Regions from separate parts of the Dellaglioa algida genome, predicted to be linked through region 2. Evidence: a T-box and tRNA genes for the amino acid it is inferred to sense, from the RefSeq annotation. Region 2 holds a T-box; the other holds one or more tRNA genes.
The links. A T-box is a leader RNA that pairs with one kind of tRNA and senses whether it is charged. The one in region 2 lies ahead of tyrS (tyrosine--tRNA ligase), so its partner is inferred to be a tRNA-Tyr.
Positions count from the first base shown of each region.

Region 1: it has a tRNA-Tyr gene. The T-box ahead of tyrS (tyrosine--tRNA ligase) is inferred to sense a tRNA for this amino acid. The anticodon was not compared.

Region 1 covers NZ_JANXLE010000005.1:418-12,791, reverse strand. Annotated here, with positions in the region: gene N0K73_RS05095 (cation-translocating P-type ATPase) at 1-2,314, opposite strand, end outside; gene nadE (NAD(+) synthase) at 2,518-3,345, opposite strand; gene N0K73_RS05085 (nicotinate phosphoribosyltransferase) at 3,363-4,826, opposite strand; gene N0K73_RS05080 (WecB/TagA/CpsF family glycosyltransferase) at 4,989-5,735, shown strand; gene N0K73_RS05075 (NupC/NupG family nucleoside CNT transporter) at 5,775-7,004, opposite strand; gene N0K73_RS05070 (GntR family transcriptional regulator) at 7,159-7,860, opposite strand; gene nagA (N-acetylglucosamine-6-phosphate deacetylase) at 7,886-9,013, opposite strand; gene proC (pyrroline-5-carboxylate reductase) at 9,088-9,885, opposite strand; tRNA gene N0K73_RS05055 (tRNA-Gln) at 10,000-10,071, opposite strand; tRNA gene N0K73_RS05050 (tRNA-Tyr) at 10,083-10,166, opposite strand; gene N0K73_RS05045 (metallophosphoesterase) at 10,233-11,057, opposite strand; gene N0K73_RS05040 (peptide MFS transporter) at 11,120-12,374, opposite strand, start outside.
Region 2 covers NZ_JANXLE010000001.1:372,573-384,946, reverse strand. Annotated here, with positions in the region: gene tyrS (tyrosine--tRNA ligase) at 161-1,417, opposite strand; T-box leader at 1,475-1,676, opposite strand; gene N0K73_RS01725 (NADP-dependent oxidoreductase) at 1,812-2,786, shown strand; gene spxB (pyruvate oxidase) at 2,934-4,673, shown strand; gene N0K73_RS01715 (aldo/keto reductase) at 4,839-5,813, opposite strand; gene N0K73_RS01710 (hypothetical protein) at 5,982-6,176, shown strand; gene N0K73_RS01705 (collagen binding domain-containing protein) at 6,237-7,586, opposite strand; gene N0K73_RS01700 (LytR/AlgR family response regulator transcription factor) at 7,604-8,368, opposite strand; gene N0K73_RS01695 (sensor histidine kinase) at 8,368-9,654, opposite strand; gene N0K73_RS01690 (carboxymuconolactone decarboxylase family protein) at 10,114-10,434, opposite strand; gene N0K73_RS01685 (cupin domain-containing protein) at 10,448-10,873, opposite strand; gene N0K73_RS01680 (MerR family transcriptional regulator) at 10,880-11,314, opposite strand; gene N0K73_RS01675 (ABC transporter ATP-binding protein) at 11,532-12,374, shown strand, end outside.

The DNA.
Region 1 (12,374 bases), on a different contig from region 2:
ACGTTAAAGCTAACCAATAAACAAATAATGTTATGGCACCTTCTAAAATACCCTGATAGATAATACTTGGCATTACACCACCAGAGAAGAAGTTTGATTTACGTCCACGTGGCTTGTGACTCATTAATCCTTTTTCAGCGGGTTCTACACCCAATGCAATTGCGGGGAATGTATCTGTCACCAAGTTAATCCACAAAATATGCACAGGTGCCAGAATACTCCAACCCATCATCGTCATGACGAATAAAGTTAAAACCTCACCCAAGTTAGCAGAAAGTAAATATTGAATAGATTTTTGAATATTAGAAAAGACCTTACGACCTTCTTTAACAGCAAAAACAATTGTCGCAAAATTATCGTCGGCAAGAACCATATCAGAAGCACCCTTAGATACTTCTGTTCCGGTAATACCCATTCCAATTCCAATATCTGCTGATTTTAGGGCTGGCGCATCATTCACACCATCACCGGTCATAGCAACAACTTGATTCTTTTTCTGCCACGCTTTAACAATTCGAACTTTATGTTCGGGTGATACTCGCGCATAAACAGAGTATTGTTCAACCTTATTTTCAAATTCTGCGTCCGACAAATCATCTAACTCAGAACCAGAAATAATCGCTTCGTGTTGCCCTGCTTCAACAATTCCCAATCGAACGGCAATTGCTTCGGCAGTATCACGGTGATCACCGGTAATCATCAATGGACGAATTCCAGCTTTCTTTGCTTCATGAACTGCAGCGGCTGCCTCTGGTCTTTCTGGATCAATCATCCCAACCAATCCGGCAAAAATCAGATCATTTTCTACGGTTTCTGAATCTAAAGTTTCAGGAATAGCATCTATTTGACGATAGGCAAATGCTAACACACGTAATGCCTGTGTTGCCATATCATGGTTATTTGCCATAATATGGTCTAATTGTGCATCAGTCATTGCTTTAATTTCGCCATTTTCAATATAACGTGTAACACGTTTCAATAATTGATCGGGCGCACCTTTAACTGCAACAAAGAATGTATCATCAGTATTCTTTTGAATAGTTGACATTAATTTACGTTCTGAATCAAATGGCACTTCAGCGACACGAGGTTCTTTAGCTAATAGCTCCGTCACATTTAAACCATGGTCTAAATGGTACTGAATTAATGCTGTTTCCGTTGGATCACCAATTAACTCGCCCTCAGATGTCTGTTTCGTATCATTACTAAATGACATGACTTGATATAACGGATTATCTAAATTAGTCTCTACCTTATCGGCATCAACTAACTCATTATTAATAAATAGCTTTTCAACAGTCATTTGATTTAACGTTAATGTTCCCGTCTTATCTGATGCAATGATATCCGTACTACCCAATGTTTCAACTGCTGGTAATTTTCTAACAATTGCATTACGTTTAGCCATTTTTTGTGTACCAAGCGCTAAAATAATGGTCACAATCGCTGGTAATCCTTCTGGAATAGCAGCAACGGCTAATGAGATTGCAATCAGTAACATATCGATAACACTGTTATCTCCGTTTTGTAACCCAACGAAAAAGACAATAACAGCAATGATTAAAATTAAAATCGTTAACGTTTTACCTAGTTGATTTAAATTTTCTTGTAATGGTGTTTTCATTTCATCAGCGGAGTTAAGCATGCCGGCAATTCGTCCAACCTCAGTATCCATCCCCGTGCCAACAACAACTCCCTCGCCACGACCATAAGTAACATTACTGTTCATAAAGGCCATATTATGGCGATCACCAATCCCGGCATCCTCATCTTCTAACAGAAGTAAACTTTTATCAACAGGCACCGATTCACCCGTTAGTGCAGATTCTTCAATTTTAAGTGATGCAATCTGTGTTAATCGTAAATCTGCTGGAATAACATCGCCAGCTTCAAGCAACACAATGTCTCCCGGTACTAGGTGCTCACTTTTTACAATTTCGATTTGACCATTTCGTTTGACATTTGCATTAGGTGTCGACATCTCTTTTAATGCATTAATTGCCTCTTCGGCCTTTGACTCTTGGAAAACACCGAATACAGCATTCAATACCACAACTAACATGATGATAATTGCGTCTACTACTTCTCCTGATGAAGCCGCAATTAAAGCCGCAACAATCAAGACAATAATCATGAAATCTTTGAATTGATCAAAGAATTTTTGGATCATTGACTTGCTCTTGCCCTCAGATAGTTGGTTTAGTCCATACTTTTCTGTTCGTTCCGTTACTTCTTGGGTCGTTAGTCCTTCCAAATCTGTCTTTTGATCTGCCAGAACATCTTCAACTGATTGTGCATAAATCCTTTTTGCCATAGTGATCCTCCTTATAATAGTTTCGCAATATACAAAAAAAGACTTATGTATGTTGCGGAACTTTGAACATACATAAGTCTCACTATTTAAGGCAATACCAGAAAAAGAACTTTCTTGTTGGTGACATTGCCGCGGTTAAACCGCTAGTTACTCCCCTATGATTTCTTTAAGTATAACTGAAATGAAACGCGTAACGCAACTATTTACTTCCAAAAAGAATCATAAACAGTAATTGGTAAGTGGCGTTTGTGTTCCGTCTTTAAATACCAATTTTCAATCTTATTACTAACTTCTTTCGAAACAGTCTTACCCTCAAGATAATCATCAATATTATCATAAGTTACGCCCAATGCGACCTCATCAGGTAGTGCTGGACGATCTTCTTCCAAATCGGCCGTAGGTACTTTCAAATACAAATGTTCAGGTGCCTCTAGCAAGATCAGCATTGATCGACCTTGACGCTTGTTCAATCGCCAAAGTGGTGTGATATCTGCCCCACCGTCACCATATTTTGTATAAAATCCAGTAATTGCTTCGGCAGCATGATCCGTTCCAACGACGGCACCAACTTTTGCACCAGCAATTCCGTACTGGGCAATCATTCGTTGGCGAGCCTTCACGTTTCCTTTATTAAAATCAGAAACTTCAAGGTCATTTGCAATCAAGCTTTTTACCATTTCATCAGTAGCACCTTTAATGTCGACACGTGCCACTTGGTCTGCTTGCATAAATTTAATGGCGTCCAGTGCATCAGACTCATCAGCTTGATTTCCATATGGTAAGCGGACTGCAATAAATTGGTAATCTGTATTGCCAGTTTCTTCACGTAATTCCTTAACAGCCTGCTGTGCTAAATATCCGGCAAGGGTTGAATCTTGTCCACCAGAAATCCCCAAAACCAAAGATTTTAAAAATGGGTATTTCAGTAGATAAGCTTTCATAAAATCGATACTAATCCGAATTTCCTCTGCAGGATCTATGCTCGATTTTACTTTTAACGTTTCAATAATTTGTTTTTGTAAGTCAGTCAAAATTAACCCACCCTCATTTACTTAATGTTATTCATATTATTTCTAATTTCTTGAATAATAGACATTTTATTATCATAAGCTTTTTGCGATAAATCAACGGGATAGTCTTGCGGATTCAATTCGCGTTTATATTCTTCCCATAATCCTTCCAACTGAATTCTTGAGTATTCTCTAATCTCATCTAACTCAGGTTGATCATAGACCAGTTCGCCTCCAACAAAAATATCTTGTAAAATTGGACGCGCATTGTAATTTGTTACCAACTTATTGATATACGTATATTGTTGATGGAACATATAAAGTGATTCTTGTTTTTGAGGTGTTTCATCCCACAATGCGATGTAATCCCCTTCAGTCTTACCATCAGCCTTATTCGTAATGCGCCAAACTTGTTTCTTGCCGGGCGTCGATACTTTTTCAGCATTGTTACTTAATTTAATGGTATCAACCATTTTTCCGTCTCCGCCTTCAATAGCGACCATCTTATAGACGGCACCTAAGGCAGGCTGATCATAAGCCGTAATTAATTTTGTGCCAACACCCCAAACATCAATCTTAGCACCTTGCATTTTTAAGTTAGTAATTGTTTTTTCATCCAAATCGTTTGAGGCATAGATTTTAGCCTCCGTAAAACCGGCCTCATCTAATTGTTCACGAACCCGTTTAGAGATGTACGCCATATCGCCACTATCAATCCGTACGCCCATAAAGTTAATCTTATCGCCTAACTCTTTGGCAACTTTAATTGCGCTAGGAACGCCACTTTTTAAGGTGTCGTATGTATCCACTAAAAAGACACAATTACGATGCGTTGTCCCATAAGCCATAAATGCATCATAGTCATCTCTGTAAGCCTGAACTAACGAATGAGCGTGTGTTCCACTAATAGGAATACCAAAAATCTTACCAGCTCGAACGTTACTCGTCGCATCAAATCCACCGATGTACGCTGCACGTGTACCCCAGATAGCAGCGTCAAATTCTTGTGCACGTCTAGTCCCAAATTCTAATACGCCATCATTTCCAGCAACTGCTTTAATCCGGGCTGATTTTGTTGCAATCAACGTTTGATAGTTGATAATATTCAATAGCGCCGTTTCAACTAACTGACAGTCTGCTAGAGGGCCTTCAACTTGTAAAATAGGTTCCCCGTTAAAAACAACTTCACCTTCAACGGCAGCACGAATTGTACCACGAAAATGAAAATCTTTTAAATAAGCAAGAAAATCATCTGGATATTCTGCCACTTCTCTTAAGTACGCGATATCTGTCTCTGAAAATTTTAAATTTTGAATATAATTGATTGCTCGTTCTAAACCAGCAAAAATTGCGTAACCGTTGGAAAATGGTAGATTCCTAAAGAAAACCTCAAATACAGCATTTTTATTATGAATGTTTTTTTGCCAATACGTTTGAATCATATTGATTTGGTAAGCGTCCGTATGTAAAGTATAACTATCATCTGGGTAATTTTTTACCATGATGTTTCTCCTTTAAAATGAATGCATTACTAGAAAGGTTTTCCAGCACACAAATTATAATTTACATTTTACCATTTTTTCGGCAATTCGTCATATTCAGCTCTCATTTTCAATTTATCTTCTGTTATAATGAATCAAAGTCCAAAAAGTGAGGATAATTTTATGTCAAATAATTTTAAAAAAACAACTATTTTAGATGTCGAATTTATCAATACAACAAACGCTAAGTTTTTAGCACAAATCGAGTCCGATTCATTAGCTCGTAAAAATCGATTTATTGTGACTGCAAATCCAGAAATCGTTTTATTCGCGAGACAACATTTGGATTACAAAAAAATTCTCTCGCAGGCCGACTATGTTACGCCAGATGGTATTGGCATTATTAAAGGTGGCGCCATCTTAGGAACGCCGCTCCCTGAACGAATAACTGGTTTTGATACCTTAACAAGCCTACTTGAATGGGCTAATAGTCATCACAAATCAATCTATTTGGTGGGGGCAGCAGAACCCGTTATCCAAAAAGTCGTGACTAAAATGGATACGGATTACCCAAATATCAATTTAGTAGGCTTTCATAACGGCTATTTCAAGGACGATCACGAAATTGTTACCAACATCAAGACTACACGGCCCGATTTCATCTTTGTTGCAACGGGTTTTCCTAACCAAGAAACGTTTATTCAGCGAAATCGCCATATATCTGATAGCATTTGGATGGGCGTCGGCGGTAGTTTTGATGTTCTAGCTGGTAACGTCAACCGTGCGCCTCAATTTTGGCAAAATCACCATGTTGAGTGGTTGTACCGACTTTTCCAAGAACCCACCCGGTTTATTAGAATGTTAGCCATCCCGCATTATTTATTCTTAATATATAAAGAAAAATTTTCTAGACGGAAAAAAAAGAACTGAGAAATTAATTTTCTCAGTTCTTTTTTGCGTACTTTTATATTACCAAACGAAAATACCAACCATACCAGCTGATAACAATGAGACTAAGATACCTGATAATAACATGTAACCAACGTTTCTTGCGATAACATCATTTTTTTCTTTATTTACAATTCCCTTGAAACAACCGATAATCATGCCGATTGTTGAGAAGTTTGCAAACGATGTTACAAAGACAGTTAATACTGCTTTGTAATGTGGTGCGAATGAGTTAATCGTACTTGATACTTGACCCATGACAACAAATTCGTTTGTAACTAATTTTGTTCCCATGTAACGTGCTAATTCAAACGCGTCTGAAGGATTGAAGCCCATTAACCAAGCAAATGGGAACATGATAACCCCTAAAATATTTTCAAGTGATAAGTTTGGATTAGCTAATCCAAGAATGTTATCAATCAAGGCTGCTAAAGCTACGAAGGCAATAACATTTGCGGCAATAATTAAAACTAATTTACCAGCGCCCAAAATTGAATCACCTAAGAAAGCGAAGAATGGTTCTTTTTTACCATCTGATTCAGAAACTTCTAAATCATTTGAATTACTACCAGTCATTTCAGCAATAGTATCTTCTTCAGCAGTTACTTTCACTGGATTTAAGATACTCGTTATGATTATGGCATTAATAATATTGATTGGAATAGCTGTCAATATATATTGACCTGGCATCATTGTTGTATAGGCACCAATAATTGAGGCCGTCACACAACTCATTGACATCATGGCCAATGTTAAGTTTCGTTCAGATTTCATTAATTTTAATTGTAAACTTGAAACGGCAAGCGCTTCTGTATTTCCTAAAAACATCATCTCTACTGCGAAAAATGATTCAAATTTTGGTTGACCAGTTATTTTTGATAAACCGCGGCCAATCCATTTGATGATCCATGGCAAAATGCCGATGTACGTTAAAATATCAAATAACGGTACAATCATAATAACGGGCAACAAGACACTCATAAAGAACCCTAATTCAGTTACTTTAGGCATAGCTGGCACCATAAATTGAATACCCTGATATGCAGCGCTCATTAACCAGTTAAACCCATTAGCGGCACCTTCCACCATATTACGTCCTAGTGAGAATTCTGTTAAGAACCAAGCCAAAAATAAATTAATAACAACCATAATTGCAATTGAGCGCCAGTTTATTTCTCTTTTTTTCTTGGAAAACGCTAATGCAACTAAAATAAAAATGGCAACACCTAAAATATTAACTAATAAATACATATAGATTAAAACTCCTTCAAATAATTTATTTTTGCTCCTAAAATAATATAGCCTTATCTTAATTTGATGTCAATCGAACAAAATTCTCTAAAAAAAATTACTCTATCTCATCCACTGATATGGTTGAGATAGAGCAATTAATATTTTTTGAACTTTATTTTTCTAGATAAAATTCGAAACGATTCCCTACATATTGTGTCCGGACATATTCAAATGGCTCACCATTCTTTAAAAAACTAACTTGACGAAGTCTTAAAATGGCTTCACCGCGCTTGATTGAGAGGTACTCAGCTATGTTTTCAGCGGCAGACATTGCAGACACTGTCTGTTGTGCCCCACCTAACGTCAATTCAGCTTTTTCTTCCAACGTACGGTATAAAGAACTCGTGATTTCAGTTTTACTATACCCATCAACTAATTTATTGGGAACTGTTGCAACTTCAAAACAAATTGGTAACCCGTCAGCATAACGAATTCGTTCCATTCGTAAAACGAGCTCACCATCACTTAATTGTAATTTTTCAATTTCACTTAACGAAGGCGTTGTAACATGGTATGTTATGGTCTTACTTGAAGCAACCTTACCTTGTTCAGCCATTAAATCAGTAAAACTTGTAACACCAGACATTTTTTCTTGCACTTTTTTACGGGCAACGTACGTTCCATCACCTACATGACGTTCCAAAATACCCTCATCAACTAAGGTTTGAATCGCCTGCCTGAGTGTCATTCTACTGACACCAAATACAACGGCTAGCTCGCGCTCTGCCGGAATGCGATTGCCAACTTCCCATTCACCAGATTCGATTGTTTTTTTCATATCATTGTGAATTTGAATATATATGGGAGATCCCATCAGCAATTACCACCCTAAACTTTTATTAAAATTTTCGTCCTAAACTATATGTGCTTTCTAATTTCAAGTCAGCATCAAATAAATTCATATCGGCATCTTTTCCAATTTCAATTGCACCTTTTGACGTCAAATTAAATTCTCTAGCTTGATTGACAGAAGTCATTAATACAGCTTCTTCAATACCACAACCAGTGAACTTCATAATATTTCTAAATGCATCTTGGAATTGTAAAACTGATCCAGCAAGGTTACCAGATTCCAATCTTGCCTGTTTGTCTTTAACAATAACTTTTTGTCCGCCAAGTTCGCTCAAACCTTCAGGCATCCCTTTGGCACGCATCGAATCCGTAATTAATTCAATACGTTCTGGACCTTTTAAATCGTATGCTAATTTAATCATATCAGGTACGATATGGAAACCATCAGCAATAATTTCCGTATAAATATTGTCTTCTAAAAATGCATGTCCAGTTACACCTGGTTCACGATGCTTAAATTCACGCTGGGCATTGTATAGATGCGTTACATGGCTTGCACGTGAATGTTTCATTTCCTCACGCGTAGCATTACTATGACCTACTGAAGGCACGATATTATTTTCAATACAGTATTTTTCAAATTCAGGAGATGTTTTATGTTCTGGCGCATAAGTAACTAGTTTAATCATATGACCAGATAATTCATTCCATTTATCAAATAATTTTGTATCTGGTGCTTCAATGTACTCTTCAGGCTGTGCGCCCTTGAAAACAGGTGAAATAAATGGCCCTTCAAGATGAATACCTCGAATAACAGGATTCATCTCGGCCGCTTTTTTAATAGCAACCATGGCTTTAGCAATATTTTCATGTGATTGTGTCATCGTTGTCGCAAAATAAGTCGTGACACCTTCATGAATCATATCAGTAACCATTTCATTGATTTGGTTGGCATCCCCGTCCATTGCGTCAAAACTATAGCCACCATGACTATGAACATCAATAAATCCAGGAACGAGAACTTGTCCGTCAACGTCTCTCACTTCATCAGTTGCCAAAGCTCTATAATCGCTCATTGGCCCCATTGCACTAATTTGTTTATCAAATCGAATATATGCATCTTCAATTTTTTCTGAACCCGTATAGATTACAGCATGTTTTAAAACAATACTCATTTTATCCGCCATCCCTTCAATTTATACACTTAGTATAATCGGTATAGACCAAAAATACAAGGTTCTATCAAAATTTAGTTTTGATCTTTAGCTATCGTTGCATCAACTGCTTTGATAATTGAATTCATGAACCCGGCTTCTTCCATCGCAAGTAATCCGGCAACAGTGGTACCACCTGGAGACGAAACCTCATCAATCAATTTCCAAGGCACGTCATTAGTAGACAATACCTTCTTGGCACTCCCTAACACGGCTTGAGCGGCAATCTTAGTTGCCTCATCCTTTGCTAAACCATATTTAACCCCAGCTCGGGCAAGTGTATCAATAAATAAGTAGATAAAAGCAGGTGAACTCCCAGCGAGAGCAACAAACGTACTGAAATCATGTTCGGCAACTTGCATCGTTTCTCCAATGGTATCAAATAAATCAGTCCCCTGTTTCATTTGTTTTTCCGTTAAAGCATCATTTCCAACTAATGCAGTCATACTCTCGGATACGGTTGCATTAACATTTGGCATTGTTCTTAAAATGCTGACTGATTGATTATCCAGCTCTGTTTCAATTTCGGAGATTGAAACACCCGATACAATTGAAACGAGCACAGGCACATGCTGCCTTACTGAACTTTTAATTTCCGCTAAAACCTTCGCCAATACAATTGGTTTAACAGCAAGAAAAACAATATCTGCTTCGCTAACCACTTGATCATTACTATCTAAAGCTGTAAGTCCATTTTCCTTCGCGTAAGGCTCGTAACTAGTCTTTCTCGCACTATGAACTAATATTTCTTTTGCTGTCACAAAATCTGCCTTGATTAAACCCTCAATTATCGCGCGAGCCATATTACCAGCCCCAATAAATCCAATTTTCATAATTTCCCCATTTCATACACCATATTTAAATTCTGTCCCCATCATACCGCAAAAAAATTTAAAGTTACAAGTAAAACAAAAAAGCAGATACCTAAGTATCTGCTTTTTAACTAGTTGGGTTAGATGGATTCGAACCATCGCATGACAGGATCAAAACCTGTTGCCTTACCGCTTGGCTATAACCCAATATTATAAAATGGTGGAAGAGAGTGGATTCGAACCACCGAACCCGAAGGAGCGGATTTACAGTCCGCCGCGTTTAGCCTCTTCGCTACTCTTCCATATCAGCTTTATCCGACTTAATTATCATACAAAAAAATGAAACAAATATCAAGCTTTTTTTTCATTTATTTTAAATTAATTATTTGTAACGCAAATTTCCACTCTTCCATGAACGTATTTTTTGTCCATTCGTTATATTTTTTTCGGCCGTACCCCACTGGTTTCATGTAATACGTCGTCTCATGTATCTGAACTGGATTGTGTTTAACGTGCAAATGTCCAAATAAAACTTTTTCAACTTTATAACTCTCTAATAAACTTCCCATCTTCTGACTACCCAACATGCCATTTACAACATTCCAGAAGCGATTATCATCATTTACCCTAATATATGAAAGACTAGGCACAAAATGAGTCATAAATAAAATTTTCTTATTTAATTTTTTGCCCTCACTTATTAATTTATCAGTTTGCTTTAAACTTAAATTGAATCGCTCTACATCTGACATAGGTTGAACAATTTTTCTATCAATCCAATAATTCATTTTCCAACGCAGCATTTCCTCATCAGACCGTTTCAGCTGTTTTGAGTAACTATAGTCATACCATCCGTTATTTCCAACAAGTCGCCATTGCGTGCCAGGAATATCAATATATCGGTTATGAAGGTACGACTCGTTTGAAAGAGTCTCTAATGTATCAAACGTTACATTTTTTACCATATCGTGGTTACCCGCAATAAACAATACAACAACTCGGTTATTCAAGATTTTTTTTAAATCACTAATATATTTCAACGTTTCGTCGAAGTCATTGAATAAATCACCGGCTATCAAATAATAATCAACATTCATTGAGAGTAAATATGCTGCCTGTTGATCAATAATCTCATTCACATTTACTTTATTTACATCAAAATGATTATCACTACTCGTTGCAATAATTGTCATGTTTTCCTCCTCAAAAAAAGATATGTTAATTAAAATTAACATATCTTTTAAGAAAAATCTATTTAATTGACGCCTTCCATTAGCTTATGAATTTTAGGAATGAAGAAACTTAACATAATACCGAAGGCTACAGTTATACCACCGACGACTGCAAAATACATTGATTCCGTTCCGGGTGTATATAAACGAACGATTTGTGAATTTAACGCCTGAGCAACAGCATCACTTAAGAACCACACACTCATCATTTGCGACTGGAAGCTCTTAGGCGCTAGTTTAGTTGTAATCGAGAGTCCAACTGGAGAGACCAAAACCTCACCAAGCATAACCATCATCCAACTAACAACTAACCACAAAGGTCCAACTTTAGTATCTGTTCCAAAAAGAACTCCTGGTAACATCATCCAAAGGAATGAAGCGCCTGCAAACATTAAACCAATTGAAAATTTAGCAGGTGAACTAGGTTGTTTTGATCCTAATTTAACCCATAACCAAGCAAAAATTGGTACGTAGATTAAAATAAACATTGGATTCATACTTTGGAAGAAACTAGCTGGGAAAGAAATTCCAAAAGCACTTAATTCTGTTCTAGTTGAAGCAAACATTGCTAAAACGACGGATCCTTGTTCTTCAATTGACCAGAATAAGATACTGGCAATAAATAAAGGAATATATGCCGTAAGTCTTGAACGCTCAACTTTCGACGTTTTTTTACTTGTAAGCATCATAGTAAAGTAATAAACGGGAATAATAACTGCAAGAATTGTAATTAAAAGAATGACATTCGTAATGTTTAATGCTTTAAATAAAAACATAATGATTAAAATTAATGCCAAAGCAATAATACCAACTGATGCTTTTTTCATAATAGATGACAATTCATTGGGTTGAATTGGATCGTTAGGATATAAACTATCTTTAGTTAAATATTTTCTTCCATCAAAGTAGTATTGAACTAAACCGAAAAACATACCAATCGCGGCTAGAGAAAATCCAACGTGATAATTGTATTCTTGTCCAACCCATCCAACTAATAATGGTGCAATCAATGCGCCAATATTAATTCCGGATACAAAGATACTGAACCCAGAATCACGTCTTGGATCTTTGCTACTATATAGTCCACCGACCATTTCGGAAACATTAGGTTTTAATAATCCAGTTCCCAATACGATTAGCGCAATAGAAATAAATAACGCACCCGATTTATATGGTGTCGCCAAAACAATATGTCCGATCATTATAAGTATTCCGCCAAAGAATACAGTTTTTCTACTACCCCAGATACGATCACTAACAAATCCACCAATAACACCC
Region 2 (12,374 bases):
TTAATTGAAATAAATTTAAAAATATGGATGTAATCGGATACACCGTGTATATTACTCCATTTTAACCAAAAATAATCTCAAAAATAGACTGTTAATCCTATTTTTGAGATTATTTTTTCAGTAATTTATCGTTAGTTCACACAATTTATTTCATTCGTGCTTATCCGTTAACACGTCCTAGCCAATATTTCTTTTTACCACGACGAATAATCACAAACTTACCATCAAATTCTTTTTCTGGGTTGATTACAAAATCTAAATCTTGAATTTTTTCTCCATTAATCCGGATAGCTCCATTTGTAATATCTTCGCGCGCTTGTCTTTTCGATGATTCTATTTTTGTATTTACTAGCAACTCGACAATATTTTCTGGTTCAGCTGCCAATTCAACTGACGGCATGTTTTTGAATCCTTGTTCGATTTCGCTTGTCGTCAGTTCCTTCACTTCTCCCGAAAATAATGCCGCAGAAATATGCTCAGCTTCTATTACCGCTTCCGGGCTATGAACAAATTCCGTTACTTCACGTGCCAAACGACGTTGTGCTTCACGTTTTTCTGGAGCAGTTTCCACTGATTTCTGGTACTCTGCAATTTGGTCCGACGTTAAGAATGTGAAGAATTTCAAATACTTCACAACATCTCTGTCATCCTGGTTTAACCAGAATTGATAGAATTCATATGGCGTCGTTTTTTCTGGATTTAACCAAACTGCGCCACCAGCTGTTTTACCAAATTTCGTTCCATCAGCTTTAAGCATTAACGGAATTGTTAGTCCATAAGCCTTTGTATCAGATCCAAGTTCTTTATGAATTAAATCAATTCCGGCCGTAATATTACCCCATTGATCGGCCCCACCAATTTGCAATTGAACATCATGATGTCTAAGTAAATGTAAAAAATCGACTGATTGTAAAATTTGGTACGTAAACTCAGTGAATGAAATACCCACTTCTAAACGACTTGCAACAACATCTTTCGCCAGCATACTGTTTACATTAAACAGCTTACCGTAATCACGTAAGAAATCCAGAAGGCTAATTTTTGATAACCAATCGTAATTATTCACAATTGAAATATTTGAATCTTGTCCAAATAGCTTAGTCATTTGTGCAGTAAGTGCTTGTTCATTATGATGAACTTGTTCCATCGATTGGAGGACGCGTTCCGAATTCTTACCACTTGGATCACCAATCGAACCTGTCCCTCCGCCAATGATGATATATGGATGATGGCCTGCTAATTGAAATCTTTTTAGCATCATAAATGGAATTAAGTGTCCAATATGCATACTATCACCCGTTGGATCAACCCCACAATACAAGCCAACTGATTTTTCCGCAGTTAATTCGCGTAACCCGTCTTCATCTGTTGTTTGGTTAATTGCATCGCGCCATTCTAGTTCGTCAATAATATTCATTTCTGTTTCCTCCTATATAATATAAGTATAAAAAAATCCCTAATATCTAAAAAAGATATTAGGGACGAATTAATTTCCGCGTTACCACCCAAGTTATTATCTACTATATATAGTAGATAATCGCTTAATCATCGTTAACGAGATGAATCGTTGACAGCTCCATAGCGTACTTCACTCATCGACAATTCCTGATTTACAGCGGCCATCAGGTTTCTTTAAAATTGGTCGAAAAGCTACTGAACTACTTCATCGCTTATAGCTACAATATACGTAAATAGTGCCTAAATGTCAATTTTAATCGTTGAATTTCGTCACCTGAAAAGAGGGTCGTTATTGCATTCCACCCGTTTATTCGATACAATTCACTTACAAATTAAAAGTAACTAGGAAGAAGATGAGTCCAATGACACAAAATGAAACAATGTCAGCCGTTGTGATCGATGAGTTTGGCGGACAAGACCAACTCAAACAACGCGATGTCCCAATGCCCGAAATGACCGCGGACCAAGTAATCGTGAAAGAAAAAGCGGCCGGAATCAACCCTGTTGACTGGAAAACACGTGAAGGTTATTTGCAGCCCATGTTTAAATGGCCATTTCCTATTATCTTAGGTTGGGACGTAGCCGGTGTTATCACTGAAGTTGGTTCTAACGTAACCGACTGGAAAGTTGGCGATCGTGTTTTCGCTCGCCCAGCCACTACCCGTTTTGGCACATACGCGGAATACACAGCTGTTGATGCTAACTTACTTGCCCCTAAACCTGAAAATATCAGTTTTGAAGAAGCAGCAGCTGTTCCTTTAGCCGGCTTAACTGCATGGCAAGCCCTCTTTGATCACGGCCACCTGCAAAAAGGTGAAAAAGTATTTATCCATGCCGGATCAGGTGGCGTTGGTTCTTTCGCAATTCAACTCGCTAAATCTGTTGGCGCTTATGTCATTACAACGACTAGCTCGACGAATATTGATTTCGTTAAAGCACTTGGTGCTGATCAAGTAATCGATTACCATGAAACAGATTTTACCGAAGTTTTAAAAGATATTGATCTTGTCGTTGATACAATTGGCGGCGAAGCTCAGGAAAAATCGGTTAGCATCTTAAAACACGGTTCCGGTCGAATGGTTTCTATTACCGGAACCGCCGCTGAAAAAACGGCCAGTCTTGCCGAAAATCGTAATGTCCGTTTTGAATCAATTTGGTTAGACCCAAACGGTGCAGAACTAACTAAATTAGCTAATATGCTTGAAAATGGCACTTTAAAAGTAACGTTAGACTCAGTCTACAAGTTCTCGGCAGAAGGCGTGGCTGAAGCTCATGATCGCAGTGAATCACATCACGCGCTTGGTAAAATTGTGGTTCGCTTCAAATAATTTAATTGTTTCTTTAAAATAACTCAGGCAATCATGTCTGAGTTATTTTTTTACTACTAAAAAGTAAGTGCTTTCACTAGTATTAATTTACTGATAGTTCTATAATATTTTTATAGAATAAAATTTGCAAAAAGGGGACTTGCTATTATGTCAGAAAAAATTAATGCTTCAGACGCAATGCTTAAAGTTTTAGAAGATTGGGGCGTTAAAACCGTCTACGGATTACCAGGTGGCTCATTTGATTCAACAATGAATGCCTTACATAACCGTAAAGATACCATTAATTATGTTCAAGTACGTCATGAAGAAGTTGGGGCACTTGCTGCAGCCGGTGAAGCTAAAGTAACCGGAAAATTAGGTGTTGCTTTTGGTTCAGCTGGCCCTGGCGCCGTCCATCTATTGAATGGTCTTTATGACGCCAAATATGATGGCGTTCCGGTTCTTGCCCTAGTTGGGCAAGTCGGCACACAAATGATGAATACAAATTACTTCCAAGAAATGAACGAAAATCCAATGTTTGAAGACGTTTCTGTCTACAACCGAACGGCCACAACGCCTGAAAATTTGCCCGTTGTTGTTGATGAAGCAATTCGTCAAGCTTACAAATACAACGGTGTGGCTGTCGTTACCATTCCAACTGATCTTGGTTGGCAAGAAATCGACGATACATTTGTATCAACAGCTACAAATTATCAAAAACCACTTTACCCAATGCCTCGCGATAAACAAATTCAAGATGCTTTAGACATTTTGACAACGGCTAAAACACCTATTATTTATGCTGGTAAAGGAATTCGTGGTGCCGGTAAGGAGTTAATTGCATTATCTGAAAAATTGTCACTACCAATTGCAACATCTGCACTTGCAAAAACAATTATTCCTGATGATTACAAAGCTTATATGGGTTCAGCAGGCCGTGTAGCTAATAAACCTGGTGTTGATCTTCTTCGCGCAGCAGATGCCGTGCTCTTTATTGGATCTGACTTCCCATTTGGTGGCTATTTCTTTGCCCCAGATGCCAAATTTATCCAAGTCGATATTGATTCTGAAAAATTAGGTAAACGTCATGCTGTTGATGTTCCTATCTTAGCGGATGCCAAGGAAACCTTAATCGCATTAAATGATGCAGTTAAAACACCAATTGCACCAACAAAATGGTATAAAGCATCAATTGCAAATAAAGAAAATTGGATGAAATGGGTTGAAAGTTTCAACGAAGACGACAGTATGCCACTTCGTTTCGAACCTGTTTTCAATGAAATCAACAAAATTAAAGATGACGATGCTATTTTCCAAATTGATGTGGGTAACGCAACTGTAGAAGCAATGCGTTTCTTGCGTCTTGGTGAAAAAAATAAATTCACGACGTCTGCATGGTACGCCACAATGGGTTATGCATTACCTGCCGCAATTGGTGCGCAATCAGCATTCCCAGATCGCCAAGTCTTCTCGATTTCCGGTGATGGTGGTTGGACTATGGTTATGCAAGACGTTTTAACGCAAGTTAAATACAATATGCCGATCATTAACGTTGTCCTAAGTAATAAAGAACTCGGGTTCATTCGCGCCGAACAAGATGATAAGCAACAACCACATTCAGGTGTTGATTTAATTGACGCCGATTGGGGTGGTATTGCGAACAACATGGGTGCAAAAGGTTATACCGTCCGGACATTGGCAGAATTAAAAACTGCCTTTGCTGAAGCTAAAGGTTCTAAAGTTCCAGTTGTTATTGACGTTAAGGTAACGTCAGATCGTCCACTTCCCGTTGAACAACTTGTTATTGATTCCAAAACACAAGATCCAGAAGCTGTTAAAGCTTTCGTTAAAGAGTACCAAGCAGAAGGATTAATTCCATTCCGCGAAATTCTTGAAAACCAAAATTAATTAAAAACTTCCTCAGGTGGGTATTACTCACTTAGGAAGTTTTTTTATGTCCATCGTGAATTCTATTGCTCTTGCTTACAATGACAATTACGCTTTTTATGCAGATATTTTTTAATTACGCTAAAATAAAGAAAGGTTTCCGACAGATTGTCGGAAACCTTTCTTCTATCCTAATATATTATCGATTTCTGCTAACTCTGCGGCGCTGAACTCTAGGTGTTCTAGCGCTTTTAAGTTATCCATTAATTGGCTTACACGACTCGCACCAATAATGACCGATGAAACTGAATCATCTTTTAAATCCCATGATAAAGCCATTTCTGCTAACGTTTGTCCCCGGTTGATTGCTATTTCGTTCAAGCCTTTAACCTGAACGATTGTCTTTTCAACGCGCTCTTCCTTCAAAGAATCAAATTTTTTCACACGTGAATCATCAGGAATACCATTTAAATAACGATCCGTTAATAACCCTTGTGCTAATGGGCTAAATGCAACTGTCCCAATCTGTTCCTGCTTCAATACATCTTTTAGTCCATCCTCAATCCAACGATCTAACAAGTTATACCGTGGTTGATGAACAATAATTGGTGTATGTTTTGCTTTCAAGAGCTGAATCATTTTTTCAGCTTCTGGCGCACGATAATTGGAAATCCCGACATACAATGCCTTACCTTGACGCACTAATAGGTCCAAGGCCTCTGCCGTTTCTTCCAACGGTGTATCAGGATCTGGGCGATGATGATAGAAAATATCGACGTAATCCAGCTGCATCCGTTCTAATGATTGATCCATACTAGCAAATAAATTTTTCTTTGAACCCCATTCGCCGTATGGACCCGGCCACATATAATAGCCGGCCTTCGTCGAAATAACCATTTCATCTCGATGTGTGCTTAAGTCCTCACGTAAAATACGGCCGAAATTTTTCTCGGCGGCACCATCTCCATAGTTGTTTGCCAAATCAAAGTAAGTAATGCCGTTATCAAATGCTGTTTCAATAATATCTTTTTGCGTACTTAATGGTGTTTCATCACCAAAATTTTTCCATAACCCTAGTGCAATTGCGGATACTTTTAAGCCACTATTACCCAAGCGGTTATAAATCATTTTATCGTAACGTTTTTCATTCGCCTGATACATAAACATCCCTCCAAATATAATTACAATTTTAATTATAGCGCTTTCAGTGCCACTGAACAATTTATACCCACCCTAAATATCAATTGATGTTTAATCTCATTTTAATGCCGTTCGCTATTTTTTCTTATCTGTGCCATCATTAGGAAAAATATAAAGGAGTTTCTATAAATGTTTAAAAAAATAAATACGTATATAAATGCTCACTATATTAAAACATTCATTTTGGCGCTAGCTACTGCGACAATTTTTAGAGTACTGATTGAATTTTTTACAAATCATAATTTCTTAAACATAGAATTTATTGCTGCATCCGTGACCGCTATTGTAGTCAGCATTTTAATTGGGCAGGATTTCAGAAAATAAATCGATTATCATCACTAAACTCCACAAAAAAAGAAGCCTATTATGGCTTCTTTTCTATTTTTAACGACGTCGTCTTGCGATTAAAATCAATCCGCCGCTCAATAGAATTAAACTCAATCCTACCCAAATTGATTGATAATCTAACTTTTCGCCTGTTTGAGGCAATGTTTGTTGTTCCGTCTTTTCATTTGTTTCTTTCACCGTTTTCTTAACTACAGATTTTCCAGGAGTTACCACCGGTGCGACAACTTCTGGTTTTTTTGTCACAGGTTTATTCGTGTCTGGGACTTTAGTTTCTGGCACTTCAGGCTTTGGTACTTCGGGCTTTGGTACTTCGGGCTTTGGTACTTCGGGCTTTGGTACTTCGGGCTTTGGTACTTCGGGCTTTGGTACTTCGGGCTTTGGTACTTCGGGCTTTGGTACTTCGGGCTTTGGTACTTCGGGTTTACCGTTATCGGTACCTTCACCAGTCCCATTACCACCATTTTCAGGCGTATAAACATCCACGGTTGACGTCTTAAAATCATCCCCCGTTAACACGCCAGAATTACCGTACGCTGTAGAAGCTCCGCCATCAGTTGCTCGTGCATCATAATTCATCAAAACAGTATCATCTAGGTCACCAAGCGTTATTGTAAATCCAGTTTGTCCATTTTCTACGATTTGACTAGCAGGTACCGCCAGCGTTTTATTGAACGTATTCTGCGTGTAATAACCGTGTGCGGCATCCACCGATCCCGGAACCAACGTTTGGTTTTTACCCAGTGTATCCGTATAAACCGCATTTTTGATATTTTTTAACGTATAGTTTAATCGAACGGTCCAATGAATTAAAGTTGGATCAACTGGATCAACTGATCCCCACTTATACAAAGCTTCATTCTTATCCGGTAATCCTTCACCATCGTTCACGTTGATTGTCGTCTCTCCAGCCACACCCCAATCGATTGGGACGCTTGATCCGCTAGAAATCAAATCATGATTCCAACTAACCCAAACAGACATTTTACCCGTAATATCCGATTTATTATGCGTTTCAACATAATCCGTAAAAGTAACCGTTAACTTCCCGGTTGTTTTATCAGCCACCGCTTTTCCAATGACTACTCCCTCAGTGTTAACGATATCAAACGAAACTGATTTATTTAAGACCAATTGTTTTGGTAAATCAATCGTCATCTGATCGCCGGCTTTTACACCGCTATTTGCTGGAATAGTGAAATCATAATGCGCCTGCATGTTGTCATATTGATCAAAACTAGTTTGCGCATCCCCATTCCCATCTTGTAACTCTGCATTTGTCACATAACGATCTCCGACATCAGACGCTTGCACATTATTTTCGGCTACTACTGCGATAATAAAAAATCCCATTAAACTAACCATAATACGTTTCAACATTTTTCCCATATTACTTATCTCCTTTTTTAATTATCTTTGATAATCTTTTTTTTGTTTTCCATTAACCGTTTTAGTTCCGATAATTTACGATAAGACACGTACGCAACTGCGTCATTTTTAAAATTAATCGTTTTTTTCTTGAGGTCAACGTCTTTTATCCAGTCCAAATTAACTAAATAACTTTTATGACTTCTAAATAATGCCGGATAATTTTTTTCCATGTCATTCATTTTAACGTTCAATTCAATACTCTCATTCCACTTATGTAAAATAATTTTATGCGAATTAGTTGCCGTCTCTAAAAAAATAACTTCGCCGATTGCAGTTTGATAGAGGTGTGCGCCAACCTTATAAGAGAATAAACGGCCTTTTTCCTCTTTACTAGCTAGATACCGTTCATTGGCAACACGAAAATCGTCAATTAATTTTTCTTTGACCCGCTCAAATCCTAATCCCTTATCAATATAATCTAAAGGCTCAATTTTACGTTCAAAGGTCATCAGTGCCATCTCAGCATGAGATGTGACGAAAACAATCTTCGCAAATGTATCACGTTTGCGAATTTCAGTTGCGAGTTCAATCCCGCTCATGTCATCGTCAACCTCAACATCTAAGATATAAAGTCCCGTGATTGTCTCATCCCGGTCCAACTCGTTCAAAATATCAACCGAATGTTTAGAAACCACGCCCCAAGTGACATCAAAATCATTGATTATCATTTGGTTATTCAAAACTTCCCTCTCGGCCAATAATTGTTGAGCATCGTCTTCGTAGATAAATAGTGATAACACTAGTCGTCACCTCCTCTTTTTAAAATGACATTCACTTCAAATTGTTCGCCATTCATACAAACGCCAAATTGACTATCCTCGTATTTAGCCATTATCTCTCTCACGATTTTAAGCCCTTGTCCACGCCCGTCGCCCTTACTACTTGAATTAATAAAATTCGCTTTCTTTACAAGCCCTTTGTCGAAGTCGTTTCGCATAATGACTTCATCAAAATCTTGATATCGAACAAGCGCAATATTTAAAAATCGCTGGCCTTTTGGTAAATCAACCAAAGCTTCAATCGCGTTATCGAATAAAATGCCTAGTATTCGAATGGCATCAACACCGGTCATCATGAATTCAAAATCGGGATCCACTTCCAAATGAACTTTAATATCTTGATTTTGCGCAAAAATAATTTTACTATACATCATTAACCTAATTTGTTCATTTTTGATAAGCGCAACCGTTTCAAACCCGGTACCATCCATATCAATCTGACTACCTGATTCCCGCACAACCTCATCAAAATACTCGCGTAATTTTTCACGATCATCATTTTGAATATAATGTTCTAACGTAAGTAATATATTTTGATAATCATGTTTGAATCGTCTGAGCTCTTTATTACGATGTTCGATTTGATCAATATAAGTTTGATGGATTTCTTGCATCTGCAGTTTATTCTCAAGCGCCATTCTTTTGGCGTAACTATCAAATACAAAATAAGTCATCAAAACAATTGCGGCAATAATCATAATTAACACTAATATGATTATACCGATAAATTCAAATTGAATTTTTAAATGTTGAGCGCTAAAGATAACTAGTGAAAGCAACGCAATAATACCCAGAAAATCATAAAAGATTAATTTTTCTAAGTAGATACTATCTACATTGAATTTTTTTAATGATTTTACTTTAGCCAAACGTAGACCAAAGTAAGCCACTACACCCAATAATCCAAGCAAGCCAAAATGTAGCCATGTATCGGTATTATTTAATTCCTTTACGCTTGTTTGAAATCGATATTCATACAATAGTTTAAAAAGATAGGTTTCAACATTGGCGATGACTAAATAGAGAACGAACGTAATCAACAAAGTATTAAGCGTATGATATTTATTCAATGGTTTTTCATTCATACGGACATAAAAAAGAATCATTGAGATTAAATAAATAAAATAACCGATATTTCCGACTACTCCGCAAATTATTGGAAATATCAGTATATCGGTTATCATTTTAATTTTTATTTTATTTGTATTTCGTATGTCTTTACTTAACATATATTGTATTAAATTCATTAATACAATTGCTTCTCCGTCAAAAAATAACATTTGGAGTGGCGTTACGGTCAACATTATTCGATTTTACCAGCCAAATTTATGTTTAATGGAAGACCATAAACTTCCATTAGTGGTATATCCACCCATTGAGCGACTACTAATTGTTTCTCTGTGCGAATTTTGGTGGTGTGAGGCCGCACTTACGGCTCCCGTCTGCACTATAACCGTGCAGAACATTAATCCCACAATAACTTTCTTTAATTTCACTATCTATCTCCCCCAGAGTTATCTCTTTTAACCAATATCTGTATACTCCGTTAAGTTTACTATTTAAAACACGTCTTTTCCATAAAAAATATATAATCGTTCCCTTATTAACCCTAAACGTGGCTATTTTTAATCGTGCAATAAGCACTTTATGACAAAAAAAGTGCACGCCACTTTTAAATAGCCCGCACTTTTACCTATAATTCATACTTAATCTTCAAAAACGTCTTTAGCAATATTAAATGCTGACCACGCTTTAGGCCAACCGACATAAAATGATAAATGCGTAATAATTTCTGCAATCTCTTCTTTCGTAATGCCATTCGTTTTTCCAATTGCCATATGAGCTGGTAATTGTTCAAAATTCCCACCTGAAATTAACGCAGAAATCGTGATAATGCTACGTTGATGTGCGGGCAACTCACTTTCTCGCGCCCAAACTTCACCAAATAAAACATCATCATTTAATTCCGCAAACTTAGGTGCAAATTCGCCCAAGTTGTCGCGCCCTGCTGTTTGTTTTTTTGCCATAATTGATAACCTCCTATTTATTTTCTAATTTACCATATGTCTCGTCATCAACAGCCTCTAGCCATTCTGGCGTGCCTGCCGTGATAGCGACATGTGAGAACCAACTATCTTTTGTAGCACCATGCCAATGTTTAACGCCATCTTTTGTGACAACGACGTCACCAACTTTTAAACGACGTGTTTCTTGTCCTTCTTCTTGATACCAACCTTCACCCGCCGTTACCAACAGTAGTTGGTATCCATCATGATGAATGTGCCAGTTATTCCGCGTTCCGGGTTCAAAACTAACGTTACCGACGCCAACATTAATCTCCGGATCAGCCACTAACATATCCAAATAACTTTGTCCGACAAAAACATCTTTATAAGCGTCATTTTTCTCACCCATTGGAAATAGGCCATTTTTCACTTGTTCTTCATTCACTATAATTGCCTCCATTTTACTTTAATCGTATATCGCGAATCGCTCTAAATATTTTTCAAAACTAAGACTTTTAAATTCGTTTGTTTCAGATGATACTTTTCCGTCGTACCAATCTATTTTATGTGAAATAAACTCAATATTACGCTGAAGTTCTCGCATTTCAGACTCCGCGTTGTCTTTCACTCGATTGAGTAATTCACGTCGCTCCATAATCGTTGTATCACCTTGTGCCCGTAATTCAACATATTTAATAATCTCAGTGATCCGCATCCCCGTACCCTTAAGGTGTAACAAAAATCCTACCCATTTAATGTCGGCCTTCGTATAATACCGTAAGCCGGACGCGTTGCGTTGTGGTTTAATCAAACCTTCTTTTTCATAATATCTAAGTGTAAAACTTGAGAGTCCGACTAGTTTGGCAAACTCACCAATTTTGTATTCCTGTTCATTATCCATAAATACTTCCCCCTCAATGCTATTAAAACACTTCTAGTTAACTCTAAGTCAAGCCGAAACTAGGATTAGTTTACCATAATGAGACATAAATAATTATTTTCAATTCTTTGGGAACAGATGTTTGAATCGCAAAGTTTATTACTGTAAACTATCAAGCGAAACAGTTAATATTTCGAACGACTTTATCAATAAACTAAATCGAAGCGGGGCTCATATTTTGTTAGACTTCAAACATGTTAAAAAATCTTTTAAGAATGTTCCAGTCTTGAATGATCTCAACTTACATATTAATAAAGGCGAGTTATTTGTGCTCGTTGGCCCAAGTGGTAGCGGGAAAACAACAACGTTAAAAATGATTAATCGTTTAATTGACCCTATGTCTGGGACTATCGAATTCGAAGGGCAAAATATTAAAAAAATCCCACTACACGATTTACGCTCGCAAATTGGCTACGTATTACAACAAATTGCCTTATTTCCTAATATGACAGTTGCCGAAAATATTAGCTTGCTGCCAGATTTACAAAAATGGCCTAAAGATAAACAAAGAAAACGCGTTGATGACTTATTATTAGGCGTCGGCTTACCACCTGAAGACTATCGTAAAAGAATGCCCAGCGATTTATCTGGTGGTGAACAACAGCGGATTGGTATTTTGCGCGCCATTGCGACCGAACCAAAATTAATTTTAATGGATGAACCTTTCAGCGCATTAGATCCCATTTCAAAGAAGACACTGCAAGATGTCGTTATCAACTTGCATGAAGAATTACACAATACCATTGTATTTATCACGCATGATATGTCTGAAGCACTCCGCCTTGGAACGCGAATTGGCATTATGCATGATGGTAATCTTATTCAGGTTGGGACACCAGATGAAATCAGACGGGCACCAAAAAACTCATTTGTTTCAGAATTTTTTGGCTTAGATCAACCAAATATGCATTTCGATTTAACCGAAATGATTCAAAATTCATTTGGCATCCCCTTTGATGAAACAGCTGACTATCCAATTATATCCGCCAAAACGACCTTCAAAGAACTGATACCCATACTT